2 regions of the Brassicibacter mesophilus genome follow, and region 1 is predicted to be linked to the other one. Evidence: riboswitches for the same ligand, from Rfam matches in the RefSeq annotation. Region 1 holds a riboswitch; the other holds the start of a gene.
What was found. A riboswitch is a leader RNA that binds a small molecule or an ion and turns the genes downstream of it on or off. The one in region 1 is predicted to bind S-adenosylmethionine.
Positions count from the first base shown of each region.

Region 2: it holds a riboswitch for S-adenosylmethionine, as region 1 does, so the genes downstream of both, metK (methionine adenosyltransferase) here and HNR33_RS08030 (M20 family metallopeptidase) in region 1, are expected to answer to the same signal.

Region 1 covers NZ_JBNPXI010000005.1:99,002-104,562, forward strand. The annotation lists gene HNR33_RS08020 (sigma 54-interacting transcriptional regulator) at 1-1,425, opposite strand, end outside; gene zupT (zinc transporter ZupT) at 1,625-2,437, shown strand; SAM riboswitch class I at 2,617-2,727, shown strand; gene HNR33_RS08030 (M20 family metallopeptidase) at 2,946-4,151, shown strand; SAM riboswitch class I at 4,184-4,291, shown strand; gene HNR33_RS08035 (methionine ABC transporter ATP-binding protein) at 4,389-5,468, shown strand; gene HNR33_RS08040 (methionine ABC transporter permease) at 5,416-5,561, shown strand, end outside.
Region 2 covers NZ_JBNPXI010000004.1:193,593-199,153, forward strand. The annotation lists gene HNR33_RS07545 (phosphodiester glycosidase family protein) at 1-1,519, opposite strand, end outside; tRNA gene HNR33_RS07550 (tRNA-Pro) at 1,796-1,872, opposite strand; gene HNR33_RS07555 (COG2426 family protein) at 2,156-2,626, shown strand; SAM riboswitch class I at 2,715-2,825, shown strand; gene metK (methionine adenosyltransferase) at 3,059-4,249, shown strand; gene HNR33_RS07565 (hypothetical protein) at 4,311-4,634, shown strand; gene HNR33_RS07570 (sigma-70 family RNA polymerase sigma factor) at 5,022-5,561, shown strand, end outside.

The DNA of each region.
Region 1 (5,561 bases):
TTCTTTCAATGTTAAGTCGCCAGCAAAAGTAAAGTCGATTTGGGGTTTTGTTATAACTTTATTATGGGTTATAATTAAGTTTTCTAGTTTTAATAGATTTCCTTCACAGAGATTCATAGCTCTTTCTATAACATTCTGCAGTTCTCTAACATTACCTGGCCAACTATATTCCATAAGATTATTTATAAATTCCATTTCTGCACCTTCGACCTTTTTATTTAGCTTTTTATTTAATGTATTTATGAAAAAGGTAATCAGTAAAGGAATATCTTCAAGCCTATCTCTAAGTGGTGCAATATATATGGGGATAACATTTAACCTATAATACAAATCTTCTCTGAATGTATTATCATTTATCATTTTCTCTAAATCTTTATTGGTGGCTGCAATAATTCTAACATCAACTTTTTCTTCTTTTTTACTTCCTATCCGTCTGATACTTTTTTCTTGTATGGCTCTTAGTAACTTTGCTTGCATAGGCATAGAAAGCTCACCTATTTCATCTAGAAATAGTGTGCCGCCATCTGCTTCTTTCAAGAGACCTTCCTTACCATTTTCCAAAGCGCCCGTAAAACTTCCCTTTTCATAACCAAATAATTCGCTTTCAATTAAACTGTCAGGAAGAGCAGCGCAATTTAGTGTAACAAAGCTTTTGTTTTTTCTATTACTTAGATTTTGAATAGCTTTTGCAAATAATTCTTTTCCAGTACCGCTTTCTCCGCGTAATAAAATAGTCGAATCATTTTTAGCAACGAGTGTTGAGATTTTTTTTGCTTTTTCAATTAATGCACTATTTCCTATAATATCCTTGAAAGCATCCTCGCTTTTCGCAGAAATTATATTCGCTATTTCTATAACTTTTTTAACATCTCTGATAGACAAAACAGCTCCAAGGGTTTTATTGTTATCATCTTTTATAAGATTTTCTGTGGTTATATACTGTTTATTGTTAGCATTCTCTAAACTAAGCTGAAAATCATTATAATTATTTTCTTTTCCATTCAATTTTACAATAGAGGAGCTATTACCTATTAGTGTTCTTATATCAGTACCTAGAACTTCTTCCTTTTTGCAGTTGAAAACCTTTTCGCAATAATTGTTAAAAATTTCTATTTCAAAGTTCTTATTTACAGAAATTATTCCATCTTCTACAGAGTTAATAATGGCGTGAAGCTTTCTTTCGTTTGTTTCGTATGAAAGTAATTCAACTTCATTTATGGCAATTACTCCATTTAATCTTGATAATTTGTTTATAAGTAAATTTTTTCTGCTTTCATCTATACTTCTTATTTTCACACAAACTTTCTCAGGAAATACTTCTAGAGAATTGAGGTTTATATTAGCTGAATAAATTTGAGATAATATATCTAACGTCATACCAATTTTATCTTTTGTAATTATTTCAAATCTAATAAATTCACTCATATTTATCACCTGTTCTAACAGATTTTTAGTAAAAAATATATCATAGAAAATATTCAATTTTTCTGTTTAAAACCCTTTATTTCAAGTAAACCTTTTGTAAATATTGACTTTATAAGCTTAAGAAAGTATACTTTATTAAGAATGATTTTCAATGCCTATATAATATCAGATATTCTAATGAATATGGGGGATTCATATAATGGAGATTAGTAATTTTGTTTTACCGTTTCTTCTTACACTTTTTGCAGGGCTATCAACAGGTATAGGAGGATTATTTGTACTACTTTTTAGAAAAACTAATGCTAAGCTAATGTCAATTGCTTTGGGATTTTCGGCAGGAGTTATGATATATGTATCTTTTGTAGAGATTTTTAATGAAGCAAGACAACATCTTATCAATAGTTTAGGTGTTAAAAGTGGAGAATGGGCAACTGCGGCTTCATTTTTCTTAGGCATGATGGTAATAGCGCTAATTGATAGATTTGTTCCAAATCCCGAAAATCCACATGAACAGCACAAAATAGAGGAAACTAATAGCTGCGATATAAATCACAATTCAAAAAAACTATTAAAAACAGGAACTTTAACGGCTTTAGCAATAACGATACATAACTTCCCGGAGGGAATAGCTGCTTTTATTTCAGGTGTTAATCAACCATCTTTAGGAATTGCAATTGCTCTAGCAATAGCAATACACAATATTCCTGAGGGGATAGCAGTATCAATACCAGTATATTGTGCTACAGGAAGTAGGAAAAAGGCATTTATTATGTCGTTATTATCTGGACTATCTGAGCCTCTTGGTGCATTAATTGGATATCTTATTTTAAGGCCATTTATGAATGATGTAGTATTTGGAATTTCATTTGCAGCAGTTGCTGGAATTATGGTATTTATATCACTTGATGAGTTACTTCCAGCTGCCAGAGAATATGGTGAACATCATCTGTCAATATTTGGGTTAATAGGTGGAATGGTAGTGATGGCAGTTGGGCTATTAGTGATATTTTAGAGTAATTTACAGTATATAGGATATATGACTAAGCGCTAGTTTTGAAAAAATTTCGGATAATTGGAGATGTGAAACATTTCATCAATATAGAATGGATTTTGTATTTATGATGAAAAATTATATTGACAATAAACTAAGAAACCCTTATAATTAGTTTCAAGTAATTGAATACGAAAAACTTCTTATCAAGAGAGGTGGAGGGACTGGCCCTTTGAAACCTCGGCAGCGGATTCTCAATTTTTGAGAATACTGTGCCAATTCCAGCAAGCGATTAGCTTGAAAGATAAGAAGAGTGTGGATGCTTTCTTTGACTGAATGTATAGCCTCTTCTTATTGTATATAAGAAGGGGTTTTTTGTTTTATAACGAATAGGAAAGTTCTACTTTTATATTTTTAATAACAAGAACTTTCCGTATATGAGTTTCAAAAAAGGCAACATTATAATGTTTCTTTAGAAGCCTTTTTTATAATTGTTCAATTTTATTAAAGTTAAAGGAGAGTGATATGATTGAGATTTAGCACAAAGGAGGTTGAATTTTTTAAGAAGCATATTATTTCAAGTATTGAATCGGGCAGAGAAAAATATATATCTATTAGTCATCAGATTCATAACAGACCGGAGATTGGAAATGAAGAGTTTTTTGCCAGTAAACTACTGTCAGATACGCTAGCAAATCACGGATTTAATGTCTCAGTAGGTGTCGCTGGACACCCAACAGGATTTATTGGCCGTAAAAGGGCTGCCAGTTCTTCAGGGTCTGTGATAGGCTTTTTAGCAGAATATGATGCACTACCTAGTTTAGGACACGCGTGTGGACACAATATTATTGGAGCAACTAGTGTAGCAGCAGCCATTGCATTAGGAAGTATTATAGATGAAATAGGTGGAGAAGTGGTTGTTTTTGGAACACCAGCAGAAGAAGGCGGGCCAAATGGAAGTGCTAAAGGAAGCTTTGTGAGAGAGAATTTATTAGAAGAAATTGATGCATGTATGATGCTTCATCCTTCTAACAGGACTACTATTACAGGAAATAGCCTTGCTGTAGATCCTTTAGATTTTGAATTTATAGGCAAATCTGCGCATGCTTCTGCAGCTCCTGAGGAAGGAATCAATGCTCTAGATTCTGTAATACTTTTATTTAATGGGATCAATGCTCTTAGACAACATGTTGCTGATGATGTAAGAATACATGGAATTATTACACATGGTGGAGATGCTCCCAATATTATACCAGATTATGCAAAAGCAAGATTCTTTATAAGAGCAGAAACAAAATCAAAACTTGATGAAGTAACTAAAAAAGTTAAGGCAATCGCAGAAGGTGCTGCGATGGCTACTGGATCCAAATTAAATATTATAGCATTTCAGAACCCTGTAGATAATCTTCTTATAAATAAAAGGCTTGATGAAGTTTTCAAAAATAACCTAGAAAACCTTGGGGAAAAATTTGATGCTTGTAGTAAAAAAGGTATTGGATCAACTGATACGGGAAACATCAGCCAAGTTGTACCTACTATTCATCCTACAATAAAAATAGGTAATAAAAACTTAGTAGGTCATACTGTTGCTTTCCGTAATGCTGCTATTACAGCAGAAGCCGACAATGCACTGTTATTAGGGGCAAAAGCACTAGCATTAACAGGGTTAGATTTGATTATAGATACAGAGCTTCTTAATCAGATTAAACAAGAGTTTAAATCAGTAAAACGTTAAGAATTAAATGAAGTAAAAAAATAATAAGAGATAACCTATCAAGAGAGACCGAGGGACTGGCCCAATGAAGTCTCAGCAACCAGCGTTTGCATTAATGCCAGGTGCTAAATCCAGCAGAACACAGTTCTGAGAGATGGGAAGGTATAGTAGAATAATATGTCCTTTCCATAGGGCTTTTTTTATTGCTGTTTTTCTGTTAATAATTTTGAAATTATTCTTACGAGGAGAGTGATTGTATTGATTCTGCTTAATGATGTCAACAAGACTTATTTTACTAAGAATCAAGCTGTAGAAGCATTGAAGAAAGTAAATCTTAACATTTCTAAGGGAGAAATATTTGGGGTTATTGGATACAGTGGAGCTGGTAAAAGTACATTGATTAGATGCATTAACTTGCTAGAAAGACCTACGTCAGGAAAGGTTATTGTTGATGGAAAAGAGCTAACTAGTTTTTCACCAAAGCAGCTAAGGCAAAGCAGGAAAAAAATCGGCATGATATTCCAACATTTCAATCTAATGAAGGCACGCAGTGTATTTCAAAACATTGCCTATCCTTTAAAAGGAAGTGGATTAAATAGTAATCAGATACAAAACAAAGTGTATGAACTTCTTGAATTAGTTGGCTTAAATGATAAAGCACATGCATACCCTTCTCAGCTTAGTGGGGGTCAGAAGCAGAGAGTCGCAATAGCTAGGGCACTAGCCAATGATCCAAAGGTTCTTTTATGTGATGAAGCTACATCTGCTTTAGACCCACAAACAACAAAGTCTATACTAAAACTACTAAAGGAAATCAATGAAAAGTTAGGTTTAACTATTGTAATTATTACACATGAAATGCAAGTAATTAAGGAAATATGTAATAGGGTTGCGGTGATGGAAAATGGAGAAATTGTTGAAAACGGAGATGTTTTACAAGTATTTTCGAAGCCTAAAGAGAGTATTACAAAAAGCTTTGTTTCTAATATATTTCATTATAACAATATACAAAGCTTCTACGAAGATGAGCACTTTGTAAATGAAATTGCTGAGAGTCAGATGCTTGCTAAAATATCATTTATGGGACAAAAAACAGGGCAGCCATTTATTTCTCGTATTTCTCGAGTATATAAAATAGATGCTAGTATTTTATTTGGAAATATTGAAAACATCCAAAATGTTCCTATTGGAAGTCTTATAGTTAGGCTTAGTGGAAATAAAGTGAACATTTTAGAGGCAATTAAGTATTTAGAAGACCATAATATCTATGTTGAGGTGATAAAAGATGTTAACGTTGATAAAGACATTAGCACCGAATCTAATCGAGTTATATCCTGATTTGCTTAAAGCATTGTATGAAACTATATGTATGGTTTCTATATCTGGAGTGATATCGACTATATTAGGAATACCTATAGGAGTAATATTAGT
Region 2 (5,561 bases), on a different contig from region 1:
TCTTAGCAACATAGCCTTCTTTATTTTTACCATATATCTTTCCAAGGTCTTTTTGACTTGAGACATCAATTCCGAATTTATCTATATCTATTTGAAGCTCCTTTATATCTCCAAATACATTTATATTAAGTTCAGCAGTATGACCTTTGTATGATGCTTTTACTACTCCGTTACCTGTGTCATAAGCGGTAAGAGTATTGTCATTAAATGTTCCTTTTACTCCGTCTATACTAAAATCTACATCATTTATATCAACATTTATAGGATTGTGATATTGGTCAAAGCCTTTAATATAAAAGCTTCTTGTTGTATTTGCAAACATCTTAGTATCATCTGTATATACTTGTATATAGCTTAAGCTTCCTTCAGGAGCATTGCTATACACTCCAAGACCATTGATTACTTTTCTTTCGCCCCCATCTGATGGTTTGTTTACTATAGCAGGCTTTTCACTTCCTGCAGGCTTGATTGCCATTGTAGTTGAACCACCACCATCAAAGTTTATGGCGTCATAAGCTCCAAGAGATGACATTATCTCTGCCATAGTTTGCTGGCTTACGCCTTTATATGAAGAATCTCGTCCATCTATTGTTACCATTATTAGTTGTTTTTTGTCTCTGGTTATTCCTAGTGCTGTTCTAGGGTGATTTCCAGTTATATTTATTTTAAAATCTGTTATAGCACCATCTTTTAGTAGTGGACTACCACCTCCTATAGCTGTTACTATGTTTTGATAATTAGGTGTGGTGTTGATCTCCATATTAACTCTGTCACCAACATGAAAATTGTTTAGCAGGCGGTCTCTTACGCGACCTCTACCTGTTAGTATGTATCCATTTTGAGGTAAATTAATTGGTTCCTGTCCCACTCTTACTTCTGTTACAATATCATCTATTACAACTATTTCTATAAGATCAGTGAATACCTTGTTCCCCATTGAAAGAGCATTCCAATTGCTGTCATACATTATTACTTCTTCATGAAGCTTACTATCTTTGTTTATAGCGGACAGGGTTACAGGCTCGCCAGTCTCAGATATTGCTCTTATTTGCCAATCCCAGAAAGCAATAAATGGATTTTTACTTTGGTCTATTGCAAAGACAGGAAGCTTATTATTAGGATCTATTGGAGATGTGACCATTCTACCATCAGATATAACAGCTCCTAGTGGAAAACTGCTGTACTGAGAAGTGAAAAAATCACCGTTTATACCTGCTATAGCATTAGAGTTTTTCATCATATCTGTAAGCTTTTCTTTTTTTGATATTCCATTTTGACTGAATAATGCCTTTACCTCAGTATATTCATCGTCCATATCTATTCTGAGAACATTTATATTCCACCATCCTTGAGCATTGAACTGGCGAATAGTTTCGTGAACTACTCCACTAGAAATGTTTTCTGATGATTTATCCTCGTATATTAAAAAAGGTTTATCAGCAAAGGCCGGAACAAAGCTTGAAAAAACAATTGCAGCAGAAGAAACCCCTACCACCATATTTCTGATAAATCTGTTCATCTTATGCACCTCACATTTGATTATATTTTTATTTTTCATATGTCTTTATGAATTTTTATATTTAGGTTTAACACGTTAGACGACAAAATGTGTTAATAAGTTCCCCTTCATCTGTAATTATATATCATTTATGGAGATTTTAGATTATATTTTGATTACAAATGGATTACATTTATGTAATGTGGAAGTAAATGCAAGTAGAGACAATTTTTAATTGATTTATGAAGAAAGGGAAAAATAGAAAAAAGCTGAGATTTTCATCTCAGCTTTTTCTGATGGTCGGGGTGGAGGGACTCGAACCCCCGGCCCCATGGTCCCAAACCACGTGCGCTACCAAACTGCGCTACACCCCGTTAATATGTTACCTATATAGTATAAAAGATTTGTATTGTATTTGCAATGCTCCATATGAGTTTGTTTTCTCAGAAATTCATTGGTTTCATTTAATAATTTATGAAATTCTCATTTTATCTTTCTAATACTTAAAATTTTACGTAAACCTATGTTATCAAATACTCTAAACTGCCCAATATATGACATAGAGGGCATAGAGTTCCAAAAATGACTTCTAAATATTGTAAAGTAAATATATAATAATATAGATGACAGAATATATCAGATATTTTGGGGGATTATATGGAGGATATTTTAGCAATCATTAGAGAGGAGCTCTTAGTAATGATGCTTGCAGCCACACCTATATCTGAGCTTAGAGGAGCCATACCTGTAGGCATTTCCTTAGGGCTTAGTCCGCTACATAGTGCTATAATAAGTGTAATAGGGAACAGCATACCAGTTCCTTTTTTGTTATTGCTTTTAAAGCCTATATTTAATAATTTGGGAAGTACAAAGGGTTTTGGAGGACTTATAAACTGGCTTAAAAGAAGAACATTGAAAAGGAGCAAAAACATAAAAAAATACAGTGTTTTTGGATTATACCTTTTAGTAGCCATACCTCTGCCAACTACGGGAGCTTGGACTGGGTGTCTAGCTGCAACACTTTTTAATATAAGATTTAGACATGCGTTTATTGCAATAATATTAGGTATTATGACATCAGGTATTATTGTACTTACTCTTAGTCATCAAGTCACGTCAATATTATAAAACGTTAATGTTAAAAAATTACTATTGACTAGTATATGTAGTTATGATAGAATACGTTCAGTGAAAAAATTAAATTAAAAATCTTGATGCCTTATCAAGAGCGGCTGAGGGAATAGGCCCTGTGAAGCCCGGCAACCGGTAACTGACTACAGTTATGAGGTGCTAAGTCCTACAGAATTATTGTTCTGGAAGATGAGGTTAAGTATGAAATCACGCCTCTTTCTTGTGGAAGAGGTTTTTTGTTTTGCCGAAAATCAAATTGAAAGCTTGGAATTGAAATATATTGCTATGCTTCTGTAAATAATATGTTATGTTATGACTAATAAATGTTGAGGTGTGTTTTTAGATTCATGCTTGGATATATAGCGCGGGTTTTCAATTTGAATTAATGGGTAAGTTTTAAGTATATTACATTGGAGGAGGATAATTAAAATGAAAAAGTGGTTATTTACTTCAGAATCGGTAACAGAAGGACATCCAGATAAAATATGTGATCAGATTTCAGATGCTATTCTTGATGCGTTTTTAGAAACTGATCCTGAGGCTAGGGTGGCTTGTGAAACATCTGTGACTACAGGATTAGTTTTAGTAGCAGGTGAGATTTCTCTAAGAGAAGGGTATGTAGACATTCCTAAGGTTGTAAGAAAGACTATAGAGGATATTGGGTATACTAGAGCGAAATACGGCTTTGATGGTGATACATGTGCGGTACTTACTGCTATTGATGAGCAGTCACCTGATATAGCTATGGGCGTAAACAGAGCATTAGAGCATAAGTCCGGAGCAGAAGATGATCTGGATTTAATCGGAGCAGGAGATCAAGGGATAATGTTTGGTTTCGCATGTAATGAAACGCCAGAGCTTATGCCACTGCCTATATCGTTATCTCATAAGCTTTCTAGAAGACTAAGTGAAGTAAGAAAAAATGGAACTCTTGATTATTTAAGACCGGATGGAAAGACACAAGTAACTGTTGAGTATCATGATAACAAACCTGTTAGAGTTAGCGCAGTCGTTATATCAACTCAACACAGTCCAGAAGTAGATTTAAAAACTATTGCTAGAGATTTAAGAGATCATGTTATTAATAAAATAGTACCTAGAGAATTACTAGATGAAGATACAAAGTACTATATCAATCCAACTGGAAGATTTGTTGTTGGTGGACCTCAAGGAGATGCTGGTCTTACAGGAAGAAAAATAATAGTAGATACTTATGGTGGCTATGCTCGTCATGGTGGTGGAGCATTCTCAGGAAAAGATCCTACAAAGGTAGACAGATCAGCAGCTTATGCGGCAAGATATGTTGCTAAGAATGTTGTAGCAGCAGGATTAGCAGATAAATGTGAAGTTCAGCTTGCTTATGCAATAGGAGTAGCACATCCTGTTTCAGTGCTAGTTGATACTTTTGGAACAAACAAAATCGAAGAAAGTAAGATTGAAGAATTAATTCAAAAATACTTTGATTTAAGGCCAGCAGCTATCATAAGAGACTTAAACCTTAGAAGACCTATATACAAGCAAGTAGCTGCATACGGACATTTTGGAAGAACAGACCTTGACCTTCCTTGGGAAAAAACTGATAAAGCTGAAATTCTTAAAAAAGAAGGACTAGGAAAGTAGGAAACATAAACTGTAACTATTCATAATATAATATATAACCTTATTAAAAAGGATGAATGCTATGATGGTATGGATTTTTACAGTTTTCGTTTATGTATTTTTTATCTATGGTGTGATCGAGTTCATAAAAAACGTGTTTATAGATATCTCAAACAGGAGAAATACAAGTATTGATCACAAGATTGAAGTAATGGTAAATAACGCAGAGGAACTGGAATATATTCTAAATTCACTTAAAAAGAACTTTAATCACATAGTATTGATTTTGGAACAACAGGATACAGACATACTGAGGATAATTAACAGTATAAGAGATAATATACAAATTGAATACAGGGTATTACAAAGTTTAGGAGAAGCTGAGAAGTCATATGAAGACTTTTAGCTTCTCTTATTTTTTACTCTTTAATCAATAAGGCTTTATGGATAATTGAGCTTGAAATAAAAATATTGCTTGAATATGAATAAATAAAGATAAGAGAATGCTTATGTAATTTTGTTAAGAAAACTAGGTGAAAGAAGAGAAAAAATCTGTTAAGAAATTTGCATGTCTGAGCGGAGTGTTTTTCGGAGCGAGTTTGCAAATTTTAAGATTTTTTCTTTTATAAGCCTATAGTTTTCTCAAAATCATCATCGCATGAACGTTCTTTATTTACTTATATTCATATTCACGTGACTTTCCCCATACTCCCCATTTAAGCATTTCACTAAAATCCGATATTATCTAACTACCGGTAAATATCAAGAGGCGCCTCTTCTATGGAGGATATATATGTATAGTAAAATAGAAGAGCTTTACGAGAAGAGCCTAACTGAAGATATGGGTGCAAAGGAAGAGCTTTTATTGAGGCTTAGACCAGCCATAATATCTTCAATCAAGTCATACTACAACAGATATAATCAATATGATGATTTGATACAAGAGGGTTATGAGGTTATTTTAAGATGTATGAAAGACTATGATCCTGGTAAAGGTGCATATCTTCTAGGATATATAAAGCTTACACTTAAATTTCATTATCTTAATAAGCATAAAGCTACTGAAAGTACCGTTTCTCTTAACCAAGAGCTTTTTACGGATGATGGAATCGAGCTAATAGATACTATAGCTGATGATAGTTTATCTCAGGAAGAAAAAACTATTAGAAAAGAGGAACTGCATGAGCTGTACACAAGTCTATTACAGCTTACAAATAGGCAGAGAGATATAGTCACTCTATATTATATTGAAGAAAAACCCCTATGCACTATTGCTAATATATACGGTATTTCTTATAGAACTGTTGTAAATACCAGAATTACAGCACTAAAT